DNA from 2 places in the Jeotgalibaca arthritidis genome. Region 1 is predicted to be linked to the other one. Evidence: predicted binding sites of a transcription regulator. Region 1 holds the regulator's gene; the other holds the start of a gene.
What was found. The regulator HrcA, encoded in region 1, represses chaperone genes, less so after heat shock. The targets are predictions, from matches to a motif close to TTAGCACTCNNNNNNNNNGAGTGCTAA.
Positions count from the first base shown of each region.

Region 2: groES (co-chaperone GroES) is a predicted target of HrcA. The motif match lies at 14,064-14,090, and genes of this name have one in related genera.

Region 1 covers NZ_CP049740.1:2,105,433-2,120,893, forward strand. The annotation lists gene pepT (peptidase T) at 1-41, shown strand, start outside; gene G7057_RS10565 (DUF1294 domain-containing protein) at 50-322, shown strand; gene truB (tRNA pseudouridine(55) synthase TruB) at 397-1,317, shown strand; gene ribF (riboflavin biosynthesis protein RibF) at 1,339-2,331, shown strand; gene hemW (radical SAM family heme chaperone HemW) at 2,328-3,464, shown strand; gene hrcA (heat-inducible transcriptional repressor HrcA) at 3,577-4,623, shown strand; gene grpE (nucleotide exchange factor GrpE) at 4,639-5,160, shown strand; gene dnaK (molecular chaperone DnaK) at 5,199-7,034, shown strand; gene dnaJ (molecular chaperone DnaJ) at 7,225-8,391, shown strand; gene lepA (translation elongation factor 4) at 8,559-10,382, shown strand; gene G7057_RS10610 (NfeD family protein) at 10,700-11,266, shown strand; gene G7057_RS10615 (flotillin family protein) at 11,291-12,817, shown strand; gene purE (5-(carboxyamino)imidazole ribonucleotide mutase) at 12,996-13,496, shown strand; gene purK (5-(carboxyamino)imidazole ribonucleotide synthase) at 13,493-14,611, shown strand; gene purS (phosphoribosylformylglycinamidine synthase subunit PurS) at 14,836-15,084, shown strand; gene purQ (phosphoribosylformylglycinamidine synthase subunit PurQ) at 15,086-15,461, shown strand, end outside.
Region 2 covers NZ_CP049740.1:1,334,820-1,350,280, forward strand. The annotation lists gene G7057_RS06890 (ROK family transcriptional regulator) at 1-1,029, opposite strand, end outside; gene xylA (xylose isomerase) at 1,233-2,543, shown strand; gene xylB (xylulokinase) at 2,562-4,052, shown strand; gene G7057_RS06905 (UDP-glucose--hexose-1-phosphate uridylyltransferase) at 4,177-5,670, shown strand; gene G7057_RS06910 (CsbD family protein) at 5,886-6,113, opposite strand; gene tsaB (tRNA (adenosine(37)-N6)-threonylcarbamoyltransferase complex dimerization subunit type 1 TsaB) at 6,337-7,062, shown strand; gene rimI (ribosomal protein S18-alanine N-acetyltransferase) at 7,046-7,633, shown strand; gene rimI (ribosomal protein S18-alanine N-acetyltransferase) at 7,655-8,119, shown strand; gene tsaD (tRNA (adenosine(37)-N6)-threonylcarbamoyltransferase complex transferase subunit TsaD) at 8,150-9,166, shown strand; gene G7057_RS06935 (SDR family NAD(P)-dependent oxidoreductase) at 9,233-10,027, shown strand; gene G7057_RS06940 (ABC-F family ATP-binding cassette domain-containing protein) at 10,063-12,009, opposite strand; gene G7057_RS06945 (redox-sensing transcriptional repressor Rex) at 12,331-12,960, shown strand; gene G7057_RS06950 (YdiK family protein) at 12,994-13,200, opposite strand; gene G7057_RS06955 (CPBP family intramembrane glutamic endopeptidase) at 13,237-13,908, opposite strand; gene groES (co-chaperone GroES) at 14,120-14,404, shown strand; gene groL (chaperonin GroEL) at 14,431-15,461, shown strand, end outside.

The sequences.
Region 1 (15,461 bases):
TTGAAATTATTCGTCAAAGCAATCACTATTCTGCTTTATGAGACCGAGTATGATGGGACTAGGCATTGCGTTACTGCTCTTAAATGTTCTTGCTTTTATAATGATGGGAATTGATAAATCCAAAGCTCGAAAAAACCACTACCGCATTTCAGAAAAGACCTTGTTATGGCTAGGTAGCTTATCGGGTGGAATTGGCGGGTTAATTGCGATGAAAGTTTTTCGTCATAAGACAAGACACCGTTATTTTTATGGTTGTTTTGGAATCGGCCTAATGGTTTGGCTAATTGTCATCTATATATATTTATTAAAAAGCTGCTTTTGAATTTCGGTTCAAAAGCAGCTTTTCATTTCTGAATTATGTTATAATCATACATTGTATAGAACGGGGGAGTAACAATGAACGGAATCTTGCCACTCTGGAAAGAACGCGGTATGACAAGTCATGATTGCGTTTTTCAATTAAGAAAAATATTAAAAATGAAACGAATTGGCCATACAGGGACACTAGATCCTCAAGTCGATGGTGTGTTACCGATTTGTCTAGGCCCTGCTACTAAAGCGGCAGAATTTATGACAGATATGGGAAAACAATATGAAGGAGAAATCACGATTGGTTTCTCTACAACAACAGAAGATGCCCACGGTGAAGTGGTTGATCAAAAGGCTGTAGAAGGTCTCTTGTCAGAAGAAGAAATTGACCGTCAGATGACGACCTTTATCGGTGAAATCACTCAAATTCCACCCATGTATTCGGCAGTGAAAGTTAACGGTAAACGATTGTATGAATATGCAAGAAATGGCGAAACGATTGAACGGCCTAAACGTAAAGCTAATATCTATCAATTCAAGCGGACAAGTACACCGGTTTATAATTCAGATACCAAAACGGTTTCTTGGACCTTTGCAGTTAGCTGTGGCAAAGGGACTTATGTCAGGACACTTGCTGTTGATCTGGGTGAACGTTTAGGCTATCCTGCTCACATGTCTCAGTTAACACGCACAAAGAGCGGTCCATTTGCTAAAGAGCAATGCTACACTCTTGATCAAGTGAGACAATTGGCTGAAGAAAACAAAGTTGAAACGATTTTAATGCCTATTGAAGGTGTATTTGACGAGCTACCTGCTTATCATTTAAATGATGAATTATGGCAACGTGTTAAAAATGGCGCTGTTATTGAAAATGAGGCATTTGACAACTTAACGAGCTCGGAACTGATTGCTTTCTATTATGGTGAGAATTTGGTAGCATTATATGAGAATCATCCAAAGCGAGCAGGATTTAAGAAGCCGAGAAAAATGTTTTTGTCTTCATTCTGAAAAGAGGAAAGAGAGTTAATCATGGAAGTTATTTATTTACATCATCCCTATAAAAAAGAAGAAATTCCGACTGACCGAGTGGTATTAGCATTGGGTTATTTTGATGGCGTTCATATTGGACACCAAGCCGTTATCAATCGAGCTAAAAAAGAAGCCGAGAAAAGAAATTGTAAACTAGCAGTTATGTCATTCAACCAGCACCCAAGCATTGTTTATAAAAAATTGGATGCTGAGACAATGAAATATTTGTCTGTACCAGAACGAAAGATTGAATTAATGACAGGCTTAGGTGTTGATTATTTTTATGTTATCGACTTTACCTATGATTTTGGAACACTAAAACCACAAGAATTTGTTGATGATTATATTATCGGTCTTAATGCCGATGCGATTGTCGCAGGATTCGACTATACTTATGGTCCCAAGACGATTGCTGATATGGCACATTTGCCACAATACGCTAAAAGTCGTTTTGATATTGTTGAAATTAGCCCCCAAGTGGCTGAAAATAAAGAGAAAATTTCCTCAACAAGTATTCGTGAGGCACTTGATACAGGCAATTTAACAAAAGCCAACCAAATGTTGGGGTATACGTACCAATTTGATGGTCGCGTGATGCATGGCGACGCTAGAGGCCGCGAATTAGGTTATCCAACTGCTAATATTAAAATTGGCAAATACATTCGCTTACCCAAAGTCGGAGTCTATGTCGTTTCTATTAAGGTACAAGATAAGTGGTATCGAGGAATGGCATCAATTGGCTACAATATTACCTTTGAAAAAGACCGTGAAAAAACAGTTGAAGTTAATATTTTTGACTTTGATAAGATGATTTACGGTGAAAAAGTAACCGTGCGTTGGCACCATTACTTGAGAGATGAAGTGAAATTTACAGGTATCGAAGGTTTAATTGAGCAGCTCGATCAAGATAAAATCGATACAGAAACTTTCTTTGACAGCCATCCAGAACAAATAAGCAATGCCTCTGATTCAAGAGCGGAGATGACGGAATGACAGCAGCTTATTTGCATATCCCATTTTGTGACCATATTTGCTTTTACTGTGACTTTAATAAGGTTTTTCTAGAAGGACAACCGGTTGAAGAATACATCGATGCAGTGATTACTGAAATGGCTATTATGAAAGAGCGTCATCCTCAGGAAAAATTGGAAACTTTTTATATTGGCGGAGGAACACCAACGACTCTAACAGCACCACAACTAGACCGCCTTTTAAGTGGTATTCAGACTCACTTCCCAATGGATAAGGGGGCTGAGTTTACTGTTGAAGCGAATCCAGAAAGTGCTAGTTTTGAAAAGTTTGCCGTTTTAAAAGAGCACGGCGTTAACCGAATCAGTATGGGTGTTCAATCCTTTGATAATGCTATTTTAAAGCGTATTGGTCGTATTCATACATCTGATCAGGTTTACCGTTGTGTGGATGATGCGAGACGAGCAGGTTTTGAAAACATTAGTATTGATTTGATTTTTAGACTGCCGACGCAAACAATTGAAAGTTTTCAAGAAACACTAACAAAAGCATTAGAATTAGATTTACCACATTATTCCATTTACTCCTTAATTTTAGAAAACAAAACCATTTTCTATAACTTAATGAGACAAGGAAAATTACCATTGCCGAGTGAAGATGATGAAGCAGATATGTTTGAACTTGCTATGGAAACGATGGAAGCGGCAGGGCGCTATCAATATGAGATTTCAAACTACGCTAAACCAGGCTTCCAATCACAACATAACCTCGCTTATTGGAAAAATGATCACTACTTTGGATTTGGAGCCGGTGCACATGGCTATTTAGGCGACACGCGTTATAACAATCATGGACCTATCCAACATTATCTTGAACCATTAAGAGCTAAGCAGTCGCCGATTATTTACCAACAATCATTGACTCAGAAAAATAAAATGGAAGAAGAATTCATGTTAGGTCTACGAACGATGAAGGGAGTAGACCGCTCTTTGTTTGAATGTAAATTTGATCAAACAACAGAATCTGTCTACCAAGAGGAATTGGATATGCTCTTAGATCGACAACTCATTAAGCTAGAAGATAATCACATTCGCTTAACGAAAAAGGGTGTCTTTTTAGGTAATGAGGTATTTCGATCGTTCTTAAAAGATACTTAAGAAAAGTATGCTTATTTATCAAGCTAATTCTGTTGACAAACATACAGCGTCATGATAAATTTATTTATGGATTAGCACTCTATATGTTTAAGTGCTAAAGTGAGGTGAATAAATGTTAACGGAAAGACAGTTGATGATATTAAACCAAATTATTAAGCATTATATTGAGTACGGTGAACCAATGGGGTCCAAAACCTTATTGAGCGAGACTAATTTATCGGTGTCGCCTGCGACCATTCGTAACGAAATGATGCGCATTGAAGAATTAGGTTTTCTTAAAAAAACACATGCCTCTTCTGGACGTATACCATCCATTTTAGGCTATCGTCATTATGTTGATTATTTACTTCAGCAAGGGTTGGATAGTTCTTCCGAAGAAAAAATGAGGAAAAAAATCCAACAGTCCATACACTCGCCTTATCAAGAAGCACAAGAAATGGTTGAAAAGTCAGCCCGTATGCTCTCTTATTTGACGAACTACACTGCTCTAAGCATTGGTCCCGAGAAGATTAACAGTAAGTTAACTGGTTTTCGACTTGTACCGGTAACGAGCGGACAGTACATGGCAATCTTGGTGACTGATAAAGGTTACATTGAAAGTAAAATGTTTTCTTTAGGTCGAAACTTTGATTCCAGCAAATTGGAAAAAATCGTTACTATTTTTAACGATGAGTTAACTGGTCTAGCCTTAAGCGAGGTTTACAAAAAACTTCAAACGGATATTCCAGCTTTAATCACCAAATATGTCGATTATGAATTAGATTTGTTTGCCATTTTTAAAGACATTATTTCTAAAATGGACAATGATCGCGTTTATGTCGGCGGAGAAATGAATCTCCTTAACTATTTTGACTTTGATCAATTGCAAGACCGTGAAAAAGTCAAATCCCTCTATTCATTAATTCATGAGAGTAGTGAGCTTCGACCATTGTTGTTGACTGATTCAAATCGCATCAGTGTTCGAATTGGTACAGAAATGAATAATGAATTGTTGGACAATTTAAGTTTAATTACGGCAACCTATAGTGCTGGTAAGCGTGGTACAGGAATGATCGCCTTACTTGGCCCCACTAACATGCCATATGATGAAATTATTAGAATTATGCGTGTGACAAGTGATGAATTATCAGACAGCATGCAGCAATTCTATGAAGAATAGCAAAGGAGAATCGTCGTGGAAGAAAAAGATAATCTAACTGAAAACGAAGACGTATCTGTTGATCAAACAGTTGCAGAAGAGACTATATCTGAGGTTGATAAACTAGCTGAAGAATTGGAACAATTGCAAGATCGCTATTTACGCGTTCAAGCAGAGTTAGCTAACATTCAAAAACGTAATGCTAAAGAAAGACAAGATGCTGCGAAATTCCGTTCACAATCTTTAGCTACAGAATTATTAGCGGTTGTTGATAATTTAGAACGTGCTTTAGAGATTGAAGTAGAAGGCGATCAAGCCCTAAACTTCAAAAAAGGCGTGGAAATGGTTTATAACTCAATGCTAGAAGCATTAAAGAGTGAAGGGGTAGAAATCATTGATCCAATGAATGAGCCTTTCGACCCGAATTTCCATATGTCCATTCAGGTTCAAGAACCTGAAGAAGGACAAGAAGCGGATACTGTCGTAGCAGTTGTCCAAAAAGGCTATCGTTTAAAAGAGCGTGTACTTAGACCAGCAATGGTTGTTGTCGCGCAATAATAACCAATAAAATTTTAAATTAGAGGAGATATTCAACTATGAGTAAAATAATCGGTATTGACTTAGGAACTACAAACTCTGCTGTTGCAGTATTAGAGGGTGGAGAAGCTAAAATTATTCCAAACCCAGAAGGAAACCGTACAACACCATCTGTTGTTTCTTTCAAAAATGGTGAAATCCAAGTAGGTGAGGTTGCAAAACGTCAAGCAATCACAAACCCAAATACAATCAGCTCTGTAAAACGTCACATGGGAGAAGCTGGATTCAAAGTAGAAGCAGAGGGTAAATCATATACACCTCAAGAAATTTCTGCAATGACACTTCAATACCTAAAGAGCTATGCTGAAGAATACTTAGGTGAAACAGTTGATAAAGCGGTTATTACTGTACCTGCATACTTCAACGATGCACAACGTCAAGCAACAAAAGACGCTGGTAAAATTGCTGGTTTAGAAGTTGAACGTATTGTTAACGAGCCAACAGCTGCAGCTTTAGCTTACGGTCTAGATAAAACAGATAAAGAAGAAAAAATTCTTGTATTTGACCTTGGTGGGGGAACATTCGACGTTTCTATCCTCGAATTAGGAGACGGTGTCTTCGACGTATTAAGTACATCAGGTGATAACAACTTAGGTGGGGATGACTTTGATAACAAAATCATTGCTTACATGGTTGAAGAATTCAAAAAAGAAAACGGCGTTGACTTAGCAAACGATAAAATGGCAAAACAACGTCTAAAAGACGCTGCTGAGAAAGCTAAAAAAGACTTATCAGGTGTAACGTCAACACAAATTAGTTTACCATTTATCACTGCTGGTGCTTCTGGCCCATTGCACTTGGAAATGACATTAACACGTGCTAAATTTGATGAATTGACTCACGATTTAGTAGAACGTACTAAAATTCCTGTACGCCGTGCTATTGAAGATGCTGGTATCAGCCAAAGTGAAATTGACCAAGTTATCTTAGTTGGTGGGTCAACTCGTATCCCATCAGTCGTAGAAGCAGTTCGTCGTGAATCAGGGAAAGAGCCTAACAAATCAGTTAACCCAGATGAAGTAGTTGCAATGGGTGCTGCAATCCAAGGTGGCGTTATTACTGGAGACGTTAAAGATATCGTTCTTCTTGACGTAACACCATTATCACTTGGTATTGAAACAATGGGTGGCGTATTTACGAAACTAATTGACCGTAATACAACAATCCCAACAAGTAAATCACAAGTCTTCTCAACAGCAGCAGACAACCAACCAGCAGTAGACGTACACGTTTTACAAGGTGAGCGTCCAATGGCAGCAGACAACAAAACATTAGGTCGCTTCCAATTAAATGATATTCCTGCTGCACCACGTGGTATTCCGCAAATCGAAGTAACATTTGATATTGACAAAAACGGTATCGTTAACGTAAGTGCGAAAGACTTAGGAACGCAAAAAGAACAACAAATTACAATCAAATCATCGTCAGGTCTAACAGACGAAGAGATCGAAAAAATGGTTAAAGATGCAGAAGCAAACGCTGAAGCAGACAAACAACGTAAAGAAGAAGTTGAATTACGTAATGAAGTCGATCAATTAATCTTCCAAACAGACAAGACATTGAAAGAACTTGAAGGAAAAGTTGACGAAGCAGATGTGAAAGCAGCTGAAGAAGCACGTGATGCTTTGAAAGCAGCAGTTGAAGCAAACGACTTAGAAGCAATGAAAGAAAAACGTGATGCTTTGAATGAAGTTGTACAAAATCTAACTGTTAAACTTTACGAACAAGCGGCAGCAGCACAACAAGCTGCTGGTGGCGAAACTGAAGGTCAATCATCAGCTGCTAACGACGATAATGTTGTAGATGCAGACTTTGAAGAGGTTGACAACGACTAATAAAGTCAACGGTTCTTATTGGTGAGCTTATAACACGTACAGATCGATTTGGTCTGTACGTGTTTGATTGATTGGGTTGCCAAAACTCTTGAGCGACTATGAAACACGGACAGCTTTCTTGCTGATATAGAGTAAATAATGAAATATGTGCGGAATTGCTTCCGTATCATGGTGATCTAATGGAGGAAATATAATGGCGAAAAGAGACTATTATGAAGTATTGGGCGTTTCAAAAACAGCCTCAGACGATGAAATAAAAAAAGCCTATCGAAAACTTTCAAAAAAATATCATCCCGATATCAATAAAGCAGAAGATGCTGCTGATAAATTTAAAGAAGTTTCAGAAGCATATGAAGTCTTGAGTGACTCTCAAAAACGTGCTGCTTACGATCAGTATGGTCATGCTAGCACAGATCCTAACTTTGGTTCAGGCTTTGGTGGTGGCGGCTTTGGCGGTGGTGGTTTCGGTGGTTTTACAGGCGGTTTTGATGATATCTTTGATACTTTCTTTGGTGGCGGCGGTCGTTCTCGCAATTACAACGCACCACGTCAAGGGGCAGATTTGCAATACCGTCTGCATTTGAAATTTGAAGAAGCTATTTTTGGTAAAGAAGAAACAATCCGTTATGCGCGTGAAGAAGAATGTAAAACCTGTACCGGTAGCGGTGCAAAACCTGGAACAACACCAAAAACGTGTTCAAAATGTCACGGAGCAGGTGCTGTACAAGTGGAACGCAATACACCGTTTGGACGTGTCATGCAACAAGCAGTTTGTGATGTTTGTCAAGGATCAGGAAAAGAAATCGTTGATAAGTGTCACGACTGTCACGGCAAAGGACACGTTGAAAAAGAACACAGTGTGAATGTAACGATTCCAGCTGGAGTGGAAGATGGACAACAATTACGTCTTGCTGGGCAAGGTGAAGTTGGTTCAAATGGTGGGCCATATGGAGACTTGTATGTGGTATTCTCTGTTGAAGAGAGCGACATTTTTGACCGAGATGGTGCAGAAATCTATTACGTTCTGCCAATTTCATTTGTTCAAGCGACACTTGGAACAGAAATTGAAGTTCCAACTGTTCATGGTAATGTGAAGTTGAAAATACCAGCAGGTACACAAACTGCTACAAACTTCCGCTTAAGAGGCAAGGGTGCACCTCGCCTAAGAGGTACGGGGAATGGTGATCAACATGTGAAAGTTAGCATTGTGACACCTAAGAACTTGAATGAGCAGCAAAGAGAAGCCTTGCATGCCTTCGCTGAAGCAAGCGGCGAGAGTATAACAGGTGACGAAGGCGGTTTTTTCAATAAAATGAAAGATGCCTTTAACTTTGATTCTAAAGGTAAAAAGAAATAGCGATAGAAAAGCACTTTAGAGTTTATCTAGAGTGCTTTTTATCTGGGTAAGAATGCCATTAAAAACAGCTATGAAGATGGTTTCTTAGCCTATAGTAACTTGTTACTTTGCTTGATACTTGATATAATCGTAAGGTATATAGTTTGAAGAAGAGAGTGAGTAGTTCAATGGACTTAGAGAAAATGAAAGAACGTCAAAGAAAAATTAGAAACTTTTCTATTATAGCCCATATTGACCATGGGAAATCAACATTAGCAGATCGCATTTTGCAGGCTACTAATACTGTTGCTGATAGAGAGATGCAACAGCAACTCTTAGATTCAATGGATCTAGAACGTGAACGTGGTATTACGATTAAATTGAATGCTGTCGAATTAACTTATGAAGCGAATGATGGGGAAGAGTATATCTTCCACTTAATCGACACACCCGGACACGTCGACTTTACTTATGAAGTATCCCGTAGTTTAGCTGCCTGTGAAGGGGCTATTTTAGTTGTCGATGCAGCACAAGGTGTAGAAGCGCAAACACTAGCAAACGTTTATTTAGCAATTGATAATGATCTTGAAATTGTACCCGTTATTAATAAAATTGACTTGCCAGCTGCTGATCCAGAACGTGTTAGAGCAGAAGTTGAAGATGTTGTTGGTATTGATGCTAGCGAAGCAGTTTTAGCAAGTGCTAAAGCAGGAATTGGTATTGATGAGTTACTAGAACAAATTGTAGAAAAAATTCCAGCGCCAGCTGGTGATTTAGAAGAACCATTACAAGCTTTGATTTTTGACTCGGCTTATGATCCATACCGCGGTGTTGTATTGAACGTCCGTGTTAAGAATGGTGTCTTACGTCCCGGTGATAAAATTCGCATGATGTCAAATGGAAAAGAATTTGACGTAACAGAAGTAGGGATTTTCTCTCCTAAACCAATTAGCCGTGATTATTTAATGGTTGGTGATGTGGGTTATGTAACAGCCAGCATTAAAACCATTCAAAATGCACGTGTAGGGGATACCATTACATTGGCAGACAATCCAGCCTCAGAAGCACTAGATGGCTACCGTAAGTTAAATCCAATGGTTTACTGTGGGATTTACCCAGTTGATTCGTCTGACTTTAATGATTTACGTGAAGCACTAGAGAAGCTTCAATTAAATGACGCGTCCTTACAATTTGAGGCAGAATCATCTCAGGCGTTAGGCTTTGGATTCCGTACTGGTTTCCTAGGAATGCTTCATATGGATGTTATTCAAGAACGTCTTGAGCGTGAATTTGATTTAGCGATTATTACGACTGCACCATCCGTTATTTATAATGTTAACCGTACAGATGGCACAAGTATTCAAATTGATAACCCATCTGAATTACCGGATGCAACAGAAATTGAAAGTATTGAAGAGCCTTATGTAAAAGCAAATATCATGGTTCCAAATGACTATGTTGGAGCTGTTATGGAAATTGCTCAACGTAAACGTGGTAACTTTATGACCATGGAATATTTGAATGACAACCGTGTGAATGTCGTTTATGAAATTCCATTGGCAGAAATTATTTTTGATTTCTTTGATCAATTGAAATCGAGCACCAAAGGTTATGCGTCGCTTGATTACGAAATGATTGGTTACCAACCAAGCCGCCTTGTGAAGATGGATATCTTATTAAATGGCGAAGTTGTGGATGCCTTGAGTACCATTATCCACCGCGATTTTGCTTATAACCGTGGCCGTACGATTACTGAAAAGTTAAGAGAGATTATTCCACGTCAACAGTTTGAGGTACCTATTCAAGCAGCGATTGGACATAAAATTCTTGCTCGTACAACCATTAAAGCATTGCGTAAGAACGTTCTTGCGAAATGTTACGGTGGTGACGTTTCTCGTAAGCGTAAATTACTAGAGAAACAAAAAGAAGGTAAGAAACGAATGAAACAAGTCGGAAACGTTGAAGTACCACAAGAGGCATTCATGACGGTTCTGAAGATGGATGAAGATTAGAAGCTTGATCTATTAGTACCTAATAAGTATAAAAAATTAAAGAGAGACTCGGTCCTACTGCGACCAAGTCTCTCTTTTTTATTAAAGTGAGCGATACAGACCTATTTTGACGGCTGTAACGCTCATCTAGACACACAACTTAACGAGTGGTACAAAAGGATAGAACGAATCCCTAGCCCGCATATTCAGCGAGTTAGGGATTCTTTTTGTCTGTTTTGTGAAGAATAGTAAAATTATATTTTACTATTGTCTGAAAAAAGCGTACAATTAAATTGTAGGATAAAAAAGCAATATCAAAGGAGAAAGGAGAGGTTTGCTTGTCTGCGTTATTTGAATCGATGACCTTAGCGACTGGATTAATGGCAACAGGCATTATAGGTGCACTGATTTGTATTCCCGTTAAAGATATTATTTCTATTGATTTCTACGATATTTGCGATTTGTTTATCAGTCTATTTTTTGTTGGTCTTATTTCAACAAAGTTTAGTATGGAGTCATCTCATCAGACGCTACTATTAATCGCTCTATTTTTAGCGATTTCGTTAGTGATCATTTTGATTAAGCTGTTTGTCTTTGTTCCTTTTCAAGCGAAAGCTGAAACTAATGCTCTCTTATCTCGCAAAGACTACATTGGTGAAAAAGGGAGAGTCACCGTTACCATTAATCTCGATACAGTGGGTGAAGTGGTGCTGTATACTATCTTTGGTAATGTACCAATGACAGCCAAAATCTATCAATCATCGGATGATGATTCACCTCTTCGTATTGCAACAGGGGAACAGATTCGTGTGATGGATATTGATGGTGCTATTGTTTATGTAACACCTTATGAAGAAGACTTATTTTTACCCCCATTAGAAAGTCATTGGGGAAAAATAAAATAAAAAAGAAAAGAAAGGTGATATTGAATGGAAGATTTATTTATTTGGATTGGTTTAGCTGCTATTGTTATTGTATTTTTAGTAGCCATTATTGGTCGTTATGTGACAGTTTCTCCTGATACAGCTTTAATTGTCAGTGGGAGCTTCTTGGGGAATGGCACAAATGTCTTCACCGATAAAGAAAATAATAAAATGAAAATTGTACGTGGAGGTGGGACATTCTTATGGCCTATATTCCAAGAAGGTAAACGTCTCTCTTTAATGTCTAGTAAGTTAGAAGTAGGCGCTAGCGAAGTTTATACCAAACAAGGTGTTCCTATTTCTGCTACAGGTACTGTTATTATCAAAATTGGCTCTTCTGTAGAAGAAATCGCTACAGCTGCTGAACAATACTTAGGTAAGGAAACACACGAATTAGAAGAGGAAGCACAAGAAGTATTGGAAGGACACTTACGAGCAATTCTTGGTAGTTTAACGGTTGAAGAAATTTACCGTGAACGTGATGAATTTGGGGCTCAAGTTCAACAAGTAGCATCACACGATTTAGAAAAAATGGGCTTGAAGATTGTATCCTTTACCATTAAAGATGTAGCTGATTCGAATGGTTATTTAGAAAGTTTGGGACGCCCTCAAATTGCGGAAGCAAAGAAAAATGCTGAAATTGCTGAGGCTGAAGCTGAAAAGACAACCATTATTCAAAAAGCAGATGCGATGAAACAAGCAAGAGAAGCTGAAAACAGCCGAGCAAGTGAAATTGCCTTATCTGAAAAAGACAAGCAATTAAAACTAGCAGAATACAAAAAAGAGCAAGATGTTCAACAAGCGATTGCGGACCGTGCTTATGAGCTACAAGAAGCAGACTTGAAAAAACAATTAGTTGAAAAACAAAAAGAAATTGAATTAGTAGACCGTCGTAAACAAATCGAAATTGAAACAGAAGAAGTTCTTTTGGCAGCTAAGAAGTTAGAAGCTGAGGTTGAAAAATCTGCAGATGCCAAACGTTATGCAGATGTTCAACGTGCCGAAGCGGACAAACAAAAACGGATTTTAGATGCGGAAGCATCAGCTAAAGAAATTGAATTAAATGCGCAAGCCGAAGCTGAAAGTATTTCCAAAGTTGGACGCGCTAAAGCGGAAGCAGAATCCTTAAACATTGCTGAGATTGGTCGTGCCAAAGCTGAGGCAGCACAAAAACTAGCTGAAGCCTATAAAGAATACGGACAACAAGCCATTATGTTAGAGCTACTAAAAGTTTACCCAGAAATTGTGAAACACGCTGCGGAACCCATCAGTAATATTGATAAGATAACCATTATTGATGGCGGTGAAGGTAAGGGCGTTTCACAAGTGAGTGGCTATACGACTCGAACATTAGCAAGTATCCAAGAATCATTGAAGGAAACGTTAGGATTAGATGTTTCAGAGTTGATTAATAGCTATGTTGGCAACCACAATGTTGGGTCAAAGTTGAGTGAATTGAATGAAACACTTCAAACACAACCAGACCTACATACCGATTCAGAACCTGTTAAAACAGAAGTAGAGAGTTTATAATAATTAACCATTTAAGGAAGAGGCTAGTAAAAAATCTAGCCTTTTTTTGTTTTAATCATATTTAATCACTTTTCATATTAACGAACAATAAATAAAACATTTTTATAAAAGTTTGTTTTTAAATGGAAAAAGAACAATTAATATGCTATTCTTTCTATGAAAAGGAGTGTTTTAGCGAATGACAGATCATAATCAACCAAGAGTTGCTATCGTTATGGGTAGTAAATCAGATTGGACACAGATGAAAGAATGTGCAGACTTACTTGATGAACTTCAAGTTCCCTATACAAAAGCAGTTGTCTCTGCTCACCGCATGCCAGACCAAATGTTTCAGTTTGCAGAAGAGGCCGCATCTAAGGGTTATCAGGTCATTATTGCAGGAGCTGGTGGTGCCGCGCATTTACCAGGTATGATTGCTGCCAAAACAAGCTTACCGACCATTGGTGTCCCAATAAAATCAAGTACATTAAACGGCATTGATTCATTACTATCAATCGTCCAAATGCCGGGAGGTGTTCCGGTTGCTACTATGGCTATTGGAACAGCTGGAGCTAAAAATGCAGCTTTATTCGCAGCCAGAATTCTCACTTTAACAGACAAGGACCTTTTAAACCGTTTAACTGACTTTAATAACCAGCAGAAAAAAATGGCAGAAGAAAGTACGGAGGACCTCTTATGATTAAGATACTAGCTCCTCAATCAACCATTGGTATAATTGGAGCAGGACAGCTAGGTAAAATGCTAGCCCAATCTGCCCAAAAATTTGGTTACCAAGTGGCGACTTATGATCCTAATCCTGAGTCATGTGCCTTTGCGGTTTCAAATTGGCATCAAGTCGGAAGTTTTGATGATGAAGTAGCACTGTTAGACTTCTGTAAAAAAGTAGACGTTTTGACTTATGAGTTCGAAAATATTAATGGGGAACTCCTAAAAAAGATAGAATCGATAGTTTCTTTGCCTCAAGGAACGTCGCTTTTGTTACATTCTCAAAATAGGTTAAAAGAGAAAAGTTGGCTAAACAGCATACACATAAAAACAGCTCCTTATTGGGAAATTAATTCATTAGAAGACCTCAGAGAGGCACTCCTTCAATCCGGTTATCCTGCTGTTTTGAAAACAAACCGCTTTGGCTACGATGGAAAAGGTCAGATGGTTATTAAGAGTGCAAGCAATCTAGCTGACTCAAATCTGCTATCATTGGTCAATCAGAACTGTATATTAGAAGGATTCTGTGATTTTATAACAGAGGCATCTATTATGGTTGCAAGAGATCAATATGGGCGTATCGAAACATTTCCAATTAGTGAAAATAATCATCAAGATGGGATTTTATTTACAAGTCAGGCTCCAGCGGATTTTTCGAAAGAAATCACTGATGCAATAACACAATCTGCCCACCAGATTGCTGAAAAAGCGCAATTAGTAGGGGTTTTGGGCATTGAATTTTTTGTATTAAATAATCAAGAAGTAGTTGTTAACGAATTAGCTCCGCGTCCTCATAATTCTGGACACTACAGCATTGAAGGTTGCAATGTCTCTCAGTTTGACCAACATATTTTAGCAGTTAGCGGTCGCCCTCTGGCGGCTGTATCTTGCTTAGCGGATGCATACATGATTAATCTGTTAGGACAAGATTTAGATTTAATACCGTCTATCTGGCATGATTATCCAGAAGCACATGTTCATCTTTATCAAAAAGGCGAAGCCAAATACAATCGGAAAATGGGGCATATAACACTCCTTAATGAATCGGTAGCACATAAACACACATTGACTAGTCGATTTGACCGTTAAAAGACGAATAAAGCAGATTTAATTTGGAATCTGCTTTATTCGTCTTTTTGTCATTTATGGGCTCAAAAAATTAATGTTAAGAATCACAATGAGTAAAAAACGAACAATAAATAAAAACAATTAATAAATGTTAGCTAAAGCTATTGAGTTATTTAATGTTTAATGTTAATTTAATCATGTAAGGTTTAGAAAACGAATATTCAAAAAATTCAAGGAGTGAAGTCATGTATTTAGCAAAAGTTTATATCACTTATAAAGAATCAATTTTAGACCCTAAAGGGGAAGCTGTTAAGAAGGCCATTCATCAACTTGATTATCAATCTGTTGCATCTGTAAGAATGGGTAAATATTTTGAAATCACAGTTGAAGAAAATGATCGTGCAGAAGTTGAACGTACTATCGAAGCCATTGCTGATCAATTATTAGCAAATGTCACAATGGAATCATACCGTTACGAAATCGAGGAGGCATAAGATGAAATTTGCAGTAGTAGTATTTCCTGGATCTAATTGCGATATTGATTTATTTGAGGCGATTGATTCTGTCTTAAAAGAAGATGTCTCATATGTCGACTACCGCGAGACCAACTTAGATAAATATGATGCGATTTTAATTCCTGGTGGGTTTTCTTATGGGGATTATCTACGTTGTGGAGCGATTGCACGCTTTGCACCCATTATGGAAGCTATTATTCAAAAAGCTGAAGCCGGTGTACCTGTATTTGGAACATGTAATGGATTCCAAATTTTAACAGAAGCTGGTCTTTTACCAGGAGCCCTTCACTCAAATACTCATTTGAAATTTGTTTGTAAACCACAACGTTTAGTTGTTGAAAACAATGACACATTAT
Region 2 (15,461 bases), 770 kb from region 1:
GACCATTTTTTCTTGGATAAGAGTCAACAAAAAGGGTAACTCTTCAAATAAAGTAGCATTTAAAATGACTAATTCAGGATCAAAATGCACAATCAGATTATTCAATCCAACTGCCAAATAGCTGGCTGTTTTTATTACAAGTTCGACTTCTAGTTTTTCACCGTTTAAATAGCCAGCTGCTAAATCTTTTAGGCCGAGTTCAGGGTTATTGGTTTGATAACGGTAGCTTTCTAAAACAGCTAGCTCCGAACAATATTGCTCCATACAGCCTTCGTTACCACAGGGACACTTGATACCAAACGGTTGTATAATCATATGGCCAATTTCGCCACCTTGACCTCTATTGCCATGATAAAGCTCGCCGTTAATGAGAATACCGGCACCGATACCACTATGGATACTGATGCTAACAATGTTTTGTTTCATGGTGGTGAAGGCTTTTTCACCAAGAGCACTTAGGTTTGCTTCGTTTTCCAAAAAGATAGGAACATGAAGGAGTTCTTCTAATTCCTTGGTTAAATCAATGTCGTCTAAGTTCGAGTAAGGGGTAAATAGAATCTGGTTATCGTGAACAATACCGTGAACCGCTATGGTAATTCCAATCAGTTCAAAGGTTCGTTTAGAATAGTGGTGTTCAAATTTAGTGACGATCTCTTTAATACGTTCTACGACAGTTTCCTTATTAATGGTGCGGCCAGTTTCTTTGTATTCGGCAATTAATTCACCATTTAAATTGGTTAAAATACTCGTAATATAATCGTAGCCTAAATCAATGCTTAATGAGCAACCTGCTTCTTTATTGAGTTCCAATAGTATCGGTTTTCTACCGCCAGAAGAGGTACTATTGCCAGCACCTGTTTCTAAGACGAGTGAGTCATCTAATAGTTTTTTGACAATTTCTGAAGTGGAGGCCTTGTTAAGACCTGTCACTTGGGAAATAGCGGCCCGCGATATAGCGGGGTGGTGGATAATAGTATTAAGAACGAGCGTCTCATTCTGTTCTCGAATAGAAAATTTATCAGTTATCATCATAATACTCCTTTTTAAAATATGGCTAGTTTGTTTAAGAATCGAATAATCTACCTTAAAATAGCACAAGTGATCATTCTTTGTAAAGAAGACGTTCAAATAAACATTTATACATCAGAAAAGAAAGCGTTTGACAATGAAAGTGCTATCAACTAGAATATAGTTAGTTAGCACAACAAACGAACAATAAAGGAGAATGAACCATGACTTTTTTTCCAAATGTAGAAAAAATTAAATATGAAGGTAAAAACACAGAAAATCCATTTGCTTTTCGTTACTATAACCCTGAGGAATTAGTTTTAGGAAAATCAATGAAAGATCATTTACGTTTCGCAGTTGCTTATTGGCATACATTCGTTAACGAAGGAAACGATCCATTTGGAGTTGGCGTTAACCAACGGACATGGTTAGCAGAAGATCCAATGGAAACGGCTAAAAACCGTGTTGAAGCAGCTTTTGAATTCTACCAAAAATTAGGAGTAGACTATTTCTGTTTCCACGATATGGACGTGGCACCTTATGGCGATTCATTAGAAACATTCTTCAAAAACTTAGATGAAATTGTTGATTTAATTGAAGAAAAAATGAAGGAAACAGGGATTAAATTACTATGGAATACAGCTGACCGTCATGCTAATCCAATCTATGTGAACGGTGCAGCATCATCTAACAATGCAGACGTGTATGCCGTATCAGCTGCTCAAGTTAAAAAAGGGATTGATATTAGCAAACGCTTAGGCGGTAAAAACTTTGTATTCTGGGGTGGACGTGAAGGTTACGAAAACTTATTGAATACAGACATGGCATTTGAAGAAGCAAATATTGCACGTCTATATAATATGGCAATTGACTACTCAAATGAAATTGGTCATGGGGACTTAACATTCTTACTAGAACCAAAGCCTAAAGAGCCAATGAAACACCAATACGACTTTGATGCTGCGACAACAATGGCCTTCTTGCAAAAATATGACTTAACAGATCGCTTCAAATTAAACTTAGAAGCAAACCATGCAACCCTTGCTGGTCATACGTTTGAACATGAAATGGCAGTAGCACGCAGCTACAATGCACTAGGTTCACTAGATGCGAACCAAGGTGATCTGTTATTAGGTTGGGATACAGATGAGTTCCCTACAGACCTATACTCAGTAACATTAACGATGTACGAAGTGTTAGAAAATGGCGGTATCGAACCAGGTGGTATCAACTTTGATGCGAAAGTGCGTCGGACATCATTCGAAATGGAAGACTTATTCCTAGCGCATATCGCAGGTATGGATACATTCGCACGTGGCTTGAAAGCAGCAGCACGTCTGAAAGAAGATCGTTTCTTCGATAAGATTAAAGAAGAGCGCTACGCAAGCTATCAAGAAGGTATTGGAAAAGACATTATTGATGATAAAACAGATTTGAAATCATTATTTGACTATGCTCTATCAAACAAAACCGTAACCAATAAATCAGGTCATATCGAGGCGGTTAAAGCTCGTCTAAACGACTACATTTATTAATAAACAGGAGGTAGAAAAATGGGATATGTTCTTGGTCTAGACTTAGGAACAAGCTCACTAAAGGGCCTGTTAGTTAATAAAAAAGGGGAGCTTGTTTACTCAACATCGGCGGATTACCCACTGATTCAACCTCAAAAAGGGTATAGTGAGCAAAATCCTGAAGAGTGGTTTCAAGCAGCCATTACTGTTTTAGAAGCAACCTTAACAGCCATTCCAGATGCTAGAGACCAATTAGAAGCCATTAGCTTTTCAGGTCAGATGCATAGCTTGGTGTTACTGGATGAAGCAGATCAAGTGGTTCGCAATGCCATTTTATGGAATGATGTGAGAACCACTCAACAATGTGAACGCATCAAAGAAACATTAGGCGACAAGCTAATTCCAATTACTAAGAACAAAGCACTTGAAGGCTTTACTTTACCAAAGATTTTATGGGTTCAAGAAGAGGAAGCTGAGAACTTTAAAAAGGCCAAGACATTCTTATTGCCGAAAGACTACTTAGGCTTCCGTTTGACAGGATCCAAACAAATGGAATATTCCGATGCGGCAGGAACCTTATTGTTGGATATCAATCAAAAAGCATGGAGCCAAGACATATTAAAAGCCTTCGACTTAGCAAGTGACTTTTGTCCGAAGCTCGTTGAATCAGCAGATAAAATTGGCAACCTTACTGAGACGATTAGCCAGCAACTAGGATTAAAACAAGCTGTAGCTGTTTACGCTGGTGGTGCAGATAATGCGAGTGCAGCTCTTGGAGCTGGGATTATTTCATCTGACGTCGGTATGGTGAGTATTGGGACATCTGGTGTCTTCCTATCTTATGAGGAGGCAGGAAAAGAATATGGCGGAGACTTGCATTATTTCTTCCATGTTTTAAAAGATGCTTACTATTCAATGGGTGTCACATTAGCAGCGGGTCATAGCTTATCTTGGTTTAAAGAGACCTTTGCTAAAGAGGAATCTTTCGAAGAATTACTAAAGGATATTCACCAAGTAGAGGCGGGATCGAATGGGTTGCTGTTTATGCCTTATATTTCAGGCGAACGGACACCTTATACAGACAGTCAAATTCGCGGCAGCTTTTTAGGAATGGATAGTGGTCATAAACGCCAACATTTTGCTCGTGCTGTTTTAGAGGGGATTACGTTTTCTCTGAAGGATTCGCAACACTTGATGGAAACGCGCGCTGGCAAGACATTTGAAAAAATTGTCTCAGTGGGTGGCGGTGCTAAGAATCCCGATTGGTTACAAATGCAGGCGGATATTTTTAACGCTAAAATCGTAACCTTAAAAACAGAACAAGGACCAGGTATGGGGGCTGTGATGTTAGCGGCACTTGGACAAGGCTGGTTTGATTCAGTAGAAGATTGTGTAGCAGCTTTTGTTGAAGAAAGTCAAACTTATTATCCAAATCCTGAACAAGTTAAGCGGTATGAAGCGGTTTATGCTATCTACCAACAAGGCTATGAGGCAACTAAAACCATTAGCCATCAATTAAGTCAGTTATAAAGCTAACCACCCAGTCAGATAACGACTGGGTGGTTTTATTGAAAGAAACACGCCAAAAATGTGGTAATATGCTAGAATAGCTAATAGACATGAATTCATTTCAAAAAAGAAAAGAGGTTTATCGGTGGAAACTAGCAAAACAATAGATCAGCTTATTTGCGATTTTGTAGCAAAAGGCGTGTCATCGCATATGATTCATCCTCTTGATACTTATTATGCGACTAATAGATTATTAAATATCTTAAAAAAAGATCATTTTGAGACTAACCTTCTGCCCTCTATGCCATTGCAGGGCTTACTGGATTTGATGGATCAGCTGGTTCAGTACGCTGTTGAAGAAGGCGTTATTGAAGATAACTTACGCAGCCGCGAAGAATTAGAAGCAGAAATCATGGATGTGGTAACGCCTGCACCTTCTGTCATTAATCGGACATTCTGGGAATCTTACCAAGAAGCCCCTATGCGAGCGACTGATGAATTTTATAAATTATCAAAACGTAATGACTATATCAAAACGCGTCATATTGCGAAGAATGAACAGTTTAAAGTGGATTCGAAATATGGCTACTTTGACATTACGATCAATTTATCTAAACCTGAAAAATCAAAACAAGAAATCGAAGAGGCAAAATTATCGGTAGGTAACTATCCAGAATGTCAGCTATGTGCGACCAATGAGGGTTATAAAGGAAGAGCAGGTATTTCAGCTCGGACTAACCACCGCGTTATTCGAATTCCTATTCAAGAAGAAAATTGGGGATTCCAATACTCACCATATGCCTACTATAATGAGCATTGTATCGTTTTCTCAAAACACCATACTCCGATGGTCGTTAACAAACAGACGATTAGTAATTTATTGGAATTAGTGACGGTCTTACCACATTACTTCATGGGGTCTAATGCCGGATTGCCTATTGTGGGTGGATCACTCTTAGGACATGATCATTATCAAGGGGGACGTCATCATTTTCCAATGGAAGAGGCCAAAGTATTGGAGTCTTGGGATTGGCACGCTGATTCAGAAGTTCGAGCAGAACGGTTACATTGGCCGTTATCCGTTATTCGTTTACGGGCTATTGATCCAAACTCACTGATTAAAGCGGGAGCTGAAATTATGGAGGCTTGGTCAACTTACTCGAATGAGGCGTTAGCGATTCTTTCTGAAACTGCTGGTGAAAACCATAATGCGGTCACTTTAATTGCCCGTCGTAATGGCGAGGCTTATGAATTGGATGTTGTTTTACGCAATAACCGCACAAATGACCAGTATCCAGATGGTATTTTCCACCCACATCAGGACGTGCAACATATTAAAAAGGAAAATATCGGCTTAATTGAAGTACTAGGAACGGCAATTTTACCGCCGCGTCTCAAGTCAGAACTAGCTGAAGTCACTCAGTTTGTTTTAGGCGAAACAGATCAAGTAGCAGATTATCATCTAGAATGGGCCAACGAACTGAAAGAAGCAGGTAACATAACCGCTGAAACAGCGACAGCTCTTATTCAAGAATCAGTCGGCAAAAAATTCGAGCGCGTGCTAGAAGATGCAGGTGTCTTCAAGCAAGATGAAGCAGGACAAGAAGCCTTTGCGGAATTTGTAAACCAATTTAAATAGAAATGAGAAAGAGGACAAAACCGGCTTTAATGGTTTTGTCCTCTTTTGTTGATGCGTTATGTCGAGTGGCTTAGCGAAGAAGTGTTCACTCGACAGTTTTTGAGCGAAATGTGTCGAGTGGCGCAAAAATAATGTCCCACTCGACAGATTAGCAGCTATTCCATACAAAAAGCCTTCTGGAATACTACTTCCAGAAGGCTTTTTCTTAATGAGATCTAGATATCGTCTACACGATCATCGGCTCTGCGTTGAAGCTCATCAATTTTATCGTCAGCTTTATCTTTAGCTTCACCGATTTTTTCTCTGGCTTCTCCTTTTTTCTGTTGCAGCTTACCTTCGATTTCTTTACTCTTATCATCGACTAAGTCGCCATATTCTTCCTTTACTTTACCTACAACCTTATCTTTCAACCCTTTTGCTTTATCTTCAAACCCTTTTGCCATTTGTAATTCCTCCTAACTTATAGTTAAAAATAAATATAAAAGAGAAAAGTTGTGCATCTCTTACTCTATATTTTAGGTAAATATAGAAAATATGCAAACAATAACCCTTATCGCTAAAAATGAGAAAAGGGCATGATAAGAAGATTTTTAGATGTAATTACGCTATAATGTGAGTAATAAAAAGAGTGAAGCCCGACGGAACAGGCTTGGAAGGAAGAGTTTTTTGAAAATACTAGCTATTGAATCATCAAATCAAACATTAAGTGTTGCGACTATGGAGGATGGATTAGTTGTAGCAGAATATACACGCAATGGTAATCTTCAACATAGTACGCAGTTGATGCCAGCAGTTCAAGATGTGTTGCAGGCTGCCAACTGGACACCACAGGACTTAGATCGTATAGCTATATCAAAAGGACCAGGCTCATATACGGGTGTGCGTATTGGCGCAACCATTGCTAAAACACTAGCATGGACACTAGATAAGCCGCTAATTCCTGTTTCCAGCTTAAAAGTATTGGCAGCTAATATTGACCATTTTGACGGCTTAGTCGTACCGATTATGGATGCGAGACGAAATAATATGTATACCGCTGCCTTTGAGATTACTAACGGGCAAATTGAAGAAGAATTAGCAGAGTGTCATATCGCCAGTGAAGACTGGTTTAATCAATTAAAAGAAACCAACAAACCGATTCTTTTTGTCGGCCAAGACCTTGCGAATTACCAAGACGCTATTGAAGCGAATTTAGGTCAACAGGCTTACTTTTCTCTTAAAAAGCAGTGGTTGCCGAGCGCTGGTGTGTTAGCTAATTTAGCTATAACTGCTGAAGCAGAAGATGTTCATATCTTTACACCGGAGTATTTGAAGAAGCCAGAAGCAGAAGAGAATTGGCAAAAAGCTCATGAGGGATCACGAAAGGGTGATTACGTTGAAAGAATTGATTAATCAATTCCAGAGTTTTGTAGAAACCATTCAAAAAGAAATTGTGCACCCACAAAAAAGTCAGTTTTTGTCGAGTCGTGTAGACTATTTACCCGACCATTTTCTATCGAGAAACGGTACGCAACTACGTCTAGAAATTGGCGAAAGACGTCATATTGCGGATGTCCTTTATATAGAAAAACTAGGCTATAAAGGCAAAACGCCTTGGGGCTATGCAGCCTTAGAAAATGATATTGTCAGAAATACCAAATCCCTTTATTTGATTGTTTATGAAGGCTTTGAGCCGGTTGCTTTTTTAGGCGTTAGACTGGAAGACCAAGACATTCATATTACTAATGTTGCGGTTGTACCAGATTGGCAGCAGCAAGGAGTTGGCCAGCAACTCTTCCATTTTTTAAAAGAAGTAGCGCGTGAAGAAGCTGTGAAGACCCTTAGTTTGGAAGTACGTGTGTCCAACGATCAAGCACAGGGGCTTTATCACAAATTGGGCTTTACGTCCGTTCGAATTAAGAAAAACTACTACCACGGTGATGGGGAAGATGCTGTGGATATGTTATTAACGTTAGACCAATGATATGAATAAGGAAGGTACAAGATGAAGGTGACAGACTCTGTAGTAATCCTTAACGGAGAAAATCCAACGATCGCTCAATCTTTGTATGATGTGACGGTTGCTGCAAACAACGGCCAAACAACTTGGAAAGTGTCCTCCTTTCAAACGGAACTTTCTGATTCTAACCATCTTTACTTAGGCTATTACAAAGAGGATCGCTTAGTCGGTTATATTGGCTGTCAAATAATTCTCGATGAAATGTCGATTAATAACTTTGCAGTACACTCAGATTACAAAAAACAAGGGATTGGCACAGATCTAATCAAGCAGCTATTAGCTGTTTGTGAAGAAAAGGAGATTCGCTTCTTTTATTTAGAAGTGCGCGTCTCTAATCAAGCGGCTATCCACCTTTATAAAAAGATGGGATTTGAGGAAGTAGCCCTTCGGAAAGATTACTACCAACAACCTAAGGAAGATGCCTATATCTTTCAATTGATAAAAAAATAAACCGGCTAGCCCTAGAGGTGAAGAGAAAAAATGAAGAAACAAGATGAATTAATTTTAGCAATCGAAAGTAGCTGCGATGAAACAAGTGCGGCTGTTATCAAAAATGGTGATACCATTTTATCGAATATTGTGGCATCTCAAATTAAGAGTCACATGCGGTTTGGCGGAGTTGTACCTGAAGTAGCTAGCCGCCACCACGTTGAACAAATCACACAAATTATTGAAGCAGCATTGGAAAAGGCAGAACTTGAAATGGCTGATATGGATGCCGTTGCTGTCACAGAAGGTCCAGGATTAGTAGGGTCTTTATTAATTGGTGTTAGTGCAGCTAAGGCATTGGCTTTTGCTCATGGGAAACCATTAATTGCAACCAACCATATGGCTGGTCATATCTACGCTAACCAGCTGGTTCAACCTCTACAGTTTCCATTACTATCACTAGTTGTCAGTGGTGGCCATACGGAATTAATTTATATGCCTGAAGATGGTGTGTTTGAGATTATTGGTGAAACACGAGATGACGCAGCAGGTGAAGCTTACGATAAAATTGGGCGTGTACTTGGCTTACCGTACCCAGGTGGAAAAGTGATGGATGAAATGGCACACCAAGGCGAAGAAACATACGATTTCCCACGTGCCATGATCCATGAAGATAACTATGATTTCAGTTTTTCAGGTTTGAAGAGTGCGGTTATCAACACCATTCATAATGCTAGACAGAAGGGCGATGACATCGATCCTCACAACATTGCCACTAGTTTTCAAGCAGCAGTAGTGGATGTGCTAGTTGCGAAAACTATTCGCGCTGCTAAAGAAAAACCGATTAAGCAACTCCTACTAGCAGGTGGGGTTGCAGCTAACAAGGGACTTCGTGAAGCCCTCACTCAAGCTGTTGCAAAAGAATTGCCTGATGTGGAGCTTCTTATTCCACCATTGTCATTATGTGGTGATAATGCTGCGATGATTGGTGCGGCTGCGCATTACCAATACATCAATGAATCATTTGCAGAGCTTAGTTTAAATGCGCGACCAGGTCTTGCTTTATAAGCGTCTTTCCTTATTAATCATTCAGCCAAAATGGCTGTTCGAAAATAAAGAGAATAGGTGATCAAGATGAAAGTAACGAACAAAACGATTGTCGTAACAGGTGCCGGTGCCGGAATGGGACGTGAAATTGTCTTAGAAATTTTAAGGCGAGGAGGCCGTGTTGCCGCAGTCGATATCAATCAAGCGAGTTTAGAACAAACCAAGCAATTAGCTGGTGAAAAGGCTAAAGATGTCTCACTCCATGTGATGGATATTAGAGACCAAGCGGCTATTGAAGCTTTGCCACAAACTGTGATCCAGCATCACGGTTCCATTGATGGTGTGATTAATAATGCCGGTGTTATTCAGCCTTTTATCCCAGTTTCAGAGTTAGACATGGATAAGGTTCGTTTCGTAATGGATGTTAATTTTTACGGGACGCTTTATTTTGTAAAGAGCTTGCTGCCTTATTTTGAACAAGCGCCAGAAGCGCATATTGTTAATGTATCGAGTATGGGTGGCTTTCTCCCTGTGCCGGGGCAATCTGTGTATGGTGCCTCTAAAGCAGCCGTTAAATTATTAACAGAAGGCTTACATTCAGAGCTGAAGGATAGCCATATCCATGTTAGCGTTGTGTTTCCGGGCGCTATTAAAACAGATATTATGACCAATTCGAAAGTTGATCGTGGTCCAAGTGCCGGTGACAATGAGAAGATGGCTGACAAGATTACAACAGCACCTGCAGCAGCTAAAATGATTGTTGATGGTATGGAGGCAAATAAATACCGGATACTTGTTGGGAATGACTCCAAATTAATGGACTTGCTTTATCGCATCATGCCTAAAAAGGCAGCAGCTATTATCGCAGAGAAATTGAAATAGTAAAAAGAGCCGTCGACGACGGCTCTTCTTTTGTCTTATAGATTTTCTAATTCTAGTGTTAATGATTCCCATTCGTGCAGCAAGTGATCTTGTTTTTCTTGCTGTGCGAGTAGTTGGTCATGTAAGTCTTGTACCTTTTCATGGTCACCAAATACTTCGGGAAGGGTAAGGGCTGTTTCGATTTCCTCAATAGCCACTTCTAATGCTTCTAGTTCTGACTCAGTACTTTCGATGGCGCGCGATAGTTTGCGTTCCAACTTAGCCCGTTCTTTATTGGATTGGTAATCTTTTTTCTTCGTATCGGTTTGAGTAGTCGTTGCTAACTCTGCTGCTGCTTCATCGAGAAGCAGTTGGGCGAGCGCAGCTTCTTCTTGTTTCTTCTCGACGTAATAATCGTAATCGCCTAAATAGAGTTTGCTACCATCTTCAGATAGTTCCAAAATACTCGTCGCAATCCGGTTAATGAAGTAGCGGTCATGCGATACGAATAATAGGGTACCATCGTATTCAATCAAGGCATTTTCCAATACTTCTTTACTGTCGATGTCCAAGTGGTTGGTTGGCTCATCTAGCATCAAAACATTGTTCTTTTCCAAGGCTAACTTACACAAAGATAGTCGAGCGCGTTCGCCCCCGCTTAGAGAATAAATCGTTTTTTCAACATCTTCACCGCTAAAGAGGAAGCTTCCCAAAATACTTCTGATTGCTGTCTCATTCATAGTGGGATGCAGATCCCAAATTTCAGCAAGAACGGTTTTATTTTCAGTTAAGTTTTTTTGTTCTTGGTCATAATAGCCGATTTCTAAGTTAGACCCATAATGGATGTCTCCTTTGATAAGTGGTAGTTCCTTGTTAATACTTTTAAGGAGAGTTGACTTACCAATCCCATTTGGTCCGACAATTCCAATGGCTTGATGTTTGCGCAAGTCCAAATGAATAGGGGCAGAGAGAATCGTGCTATCATAGCCAATGGCGCCATTTTCTAGAATCATGACCACATTGCCGCTTTCCTTTTCAATATCAAATGAAAAGCGAGCGGATTTTTCGTCACCTTTTGGTTTTTCGAGTCGAGTCATTTTATCAAGGCGCTTGCGTCGGCTCTGTGCCATTTTAGTAGTTGATGCACGAACTAAATTACGAGCAATATAGTCTTCTAATTTAGCAATTTCGCCTTGTTGTTTTTCGAATTGTTTCATTTCTTGCTCTAATCGGGCTGCTTTTTCTTTTAAGTAAAAGGAATAGTTGCCTTTGTAATAATGGATGCGATTGCGGCTAATTTCGTAGACACTGGTGGCCACTTTATCTAAAAAGTAGCGATCGTGAGATACGATAAGCAAGGTGCCACGATAAGCGATTAGGTAGTTTTCTAACCAAGCTAATGTATCAATGTCCAAATGGTTAGTTGGCTCGTCCAAAATAAGTAAATCATTTTTTTCGAGTAGGATTTTTGCAAGTGCTAGGCGTGTCTTTTGACCGCCGGAGAGTTGCGAAACAGGTCGTTGGTGGTCTTCCTCGTAAAAACGGAAGCCGTGTAGAACTGAACGGATTTCTGACTCGTAGCCGTAAGCATTCTTTTCTTGAATTTCTTGTTGCAAGCTATCATACCGTTTTAGAGCTGCTTCAAAGGCTAGAGTGTCTTGCATCAACGTTTCATCGGTCAAGGCATGGGCTGCTTCTTCAGCTTCTTTCGTTAGTTTAATAATAGGTTCGAAGACCGACAACATTTCTTCCCAAATGGTATTGTCGGAATCAACTGTACTGTATTGGTCTAAGTAACCAATACGGAGATCTTTTTTCTTGGCAATCTTGCCTTCATCTGTGGGTTCAAAATCAGCTAGTATTTTTAATAAAGTCGATTTACCAGCACCGTTACGGCCGACCAAGGCAATTCTCTCTTGATCTTGAATGGTAATTTGAATATTTTCAAATAGGACTGTTGAACCGAAATGACGCGCAAGATTTTGGCCTTGCAATAATATCATAGGTGTATCCTCTTTCTCTATATAATGGTCGTTAAAATGTCAAATAAGAACATGCCATTTCATTTTATCATAGAATTTTAACAAGAGATAGGAACATTAATAGAAAAGCTAATGATTGTGAATAATGTCGCTACTTTTATTTAAAGCTTATTAAAATAAGGAAAACAAAGAATTTTTTTCACAAAAAGATACAAATTAGAGCAAAATACTAGATATTTCACAATGTGGTGCTATAATGTTATTATGTATTAGATTGCTAAGATTATGTGATTATTCTTTTTTATATAGATTTAAAACGTTATGCTGAAAGGGAGCGTTGTAATGTCAACAGAAATACCAAGAGCAACTGCCAGACGGTTGCCAATTTATCACCGTTATTTGAGATATCTGCATAACGCAGGAAAAGCAAGAATTTCATCAAATGAATTAAGTGAAGCTGTCAAGGTGGACAGTGCGACTATCCGTCGTGACTTCTCTTATTTCGGTGCTTTAGGAAAAAGAGGATACGGTTATGATGTGGAGTATCTACTTGATTTCTTCAGTAAAACATTAAACCAAGACCGATTAACAAACGTTGCTCTTATCGGAGTAGGTAATTTAGGTCATGCTTTATTAAATTACAACTTCCACTTGAGCAATAATGTGCGCATCAGTTGTGCTTTTGATGTGAACGAAGAAATTGTTGGCAAAATCGTTAGTGGTGTTCCTGTTTATGATATGTCTGAAATGATTGAACAACTACGCATCCAACAAATCGATGTTGCCATTTTAACAGTCCCTCAAAATGTTGCTCAAAAAGCGACTAATGATTTAACTGAGGCTGGTATAAAAGGTATCATGAACTTTACTCCGATTCGATTATCAGTTCCAGAAGATGTTCGTATTCAAAATGTTGATTTAACGAATGAATTGCAAACATTGATTTATTTCTTAGATAATAATATTTCCTAATAAAAAACAGTTAAGCTGCGGCTTAACTGTTTTTTATTTAGGATCGATATTTTTCTTGATTTTATAATACGTATCAAGCATTCTAATGCCGTTAACAATATTATTTGTAGCGAATAGAATACTTAGAATAGCTAAAAAGCCCCAGCCTGATGTGTTGACACTATCAACGGCAAAGTAGACAAATAGCAAACCAAAAACAAATTTCATACCGATTTGGATGAGAATATCTTTTAAAGTCATGAGATTCCTTTCTAAACAAACATAAATAATAAGCGGTTATTGAAACAGCTCAGGGAAATAAAGCGGTAAGCTGGCATAAGCATTCATTAAAGCATGCGCCATGATAGGGGTAAAGATGTTATTGGTTTTAAAGTATAAATAGCAAAACCATAATCCTAAAGACCCGTAAACAAGCATATGACCATCAAAGTGGATAAAGGCGAACAACAATGAGCTGATGACAGCTGATCCGACAATTCCGACACTTGATGAAGAGAGTTGGGCAAAAATCGCTTTTCTAAAGACAAATTCTTCCATGATTGGTCCAAATAAAACAATCATAAAAATTAAGAAAGGATAGTCACTAGCGGTGTCTAACAAGGTTTGTGTATTGACCGATTCAGAAGAGACGTTAAAGACAGCCATTTCAATTAGAGACGTTACAATTTGAAGTACAATTGAGCCGACAAATCCAATTAATCCCCATAACACAATCTTTTTAGTAGGTGCAGATGGTTTATCCGTTAGTTCTGTTGAAGGAGTCCATTCCTTAGTTCGGTTGAGTAAAATCATCCCAATTGTTCCTAAAAAGGCAAATAAAATGGTTAAATTCAACCTCATTTCAATTTGACGATTTTCTAGGAATAAAAACATTAAGGGAAGGGGTAATAGCTGAGCAGCGATGTAAACAAAAATAATTTTAGTCGCTGTAGAAAGTTTCTTTTTCATAAATCTCACCTTTCTGTTAAAGTTAAAAAGCAAGGATGCTTTTTCTTCAATAACGTGAAGTTTAAAGTCTATATGAAAGTATATCACAATTTTAAAAAAAAATAATAGTTTTGTCTTGCATTCACTAGTAGATTTGATTAATATAGAGTCATAGATTAGCACTCGTTAGATGAGAGTGCTAATTCAAATGATAGATTATGGAGGGATATTTGTGTTAAAACCATTAGGAAACCGCGTTATCATTGAAGTTGCTCAAGAAGAGGAGCAAACAGTCGGAGGGCTGGTGTTACCATCTTCAGCACAAGAAAAATCACAAACAGGTATTGTGATTGCAACGGGCGAAGGACGAGTAACTGACAACGGTACAAAGATTGACATGGTTGTTAAAGAAGGGGACCGTGTTCTTTTTGAAAAATATTCCGGTACCGATATTAAATACCAAGGCAAAGATTATCTCGTTATTAAAGAAACAGATGTCGTTGCAATTATTGACTAATTAAATTGATGAGGTGAATAGAAATAATGGCTAAAGATATTAAATTTTCTGAAGACGCTCGTGCAGCCTTACTAAGAGGCGTTGATATACTAGCAAATACAGTAAAAGTAACACTTGGACCAAAAGGACGTAACGTTGTTTTAGAGAAAGCATACGGTTCGCCGCTAATTACAAATGATGGTGTTACCATTGCTAAAGAAGTTGAATTAGAAGACCACTTTGAAAACATGGGTGCTAAACTTGTTTCTGAAGTTGCATCTAAAACAAATGATATTGCGGGAGACGGAACAACAACAGCAACTGTTTTAACGCAAGCCATCGTACGCGAAGGATTGAAAAATGTAACTGCCGGTGCAAACCCAGTTGGCATTCGTCGTGGTATTGAGTTAGCAACGAAAGAAGCTGTTGCTGGACTAGCAGAAATTTCTCAAACGGTTAACTCAAAAGAATCAATTGCTCAAGTAGCTGCTGTTTCTTCAGGTTCTCGTGAAGTAGGGGAATTAATTGCTGAAGCAATGGAAAGAGTTGGTAACGACGGCGTTATCACTATCGAAGAGTCAAAAGGAATTGACACAGAATTAGATGTTGTTGAAGGTATGCAATTTGATCGTGGTTACTTGTCACAATACATGGTAACTGACAACGATAAAATGGAAGCAGAACTTGAAAATCCATTTATCCTAATTACTGATCGTAAAATTTCTAACATTCAAGATGTTTTGCCTTTGCTAGAAGAAATTTTAAAAATTGGTCGTCCATTATTAATTATTGCAGACGATGTAGATGGCGAAGCACTACCGACATTAGTATTGAACAAATTACGTGGAACATTCAATGTTGCTGCTGTTAAGGCACCAGGATTTGGTGACCGCCGTAAAGAAATGCTACAAGATATTGCTGTATTAACAGGTGGGACAGTGATTGCTGAAGACCTAGGACTAGAGTTGAAAGATTCAACAATCGAACACTTAGGACATGCAAGCAAAGTTGTCATCACAAAAGATAATACAACAATCGTTGAAGGAGCAGGGGACAAAACAGCAATCGCACAACGCGT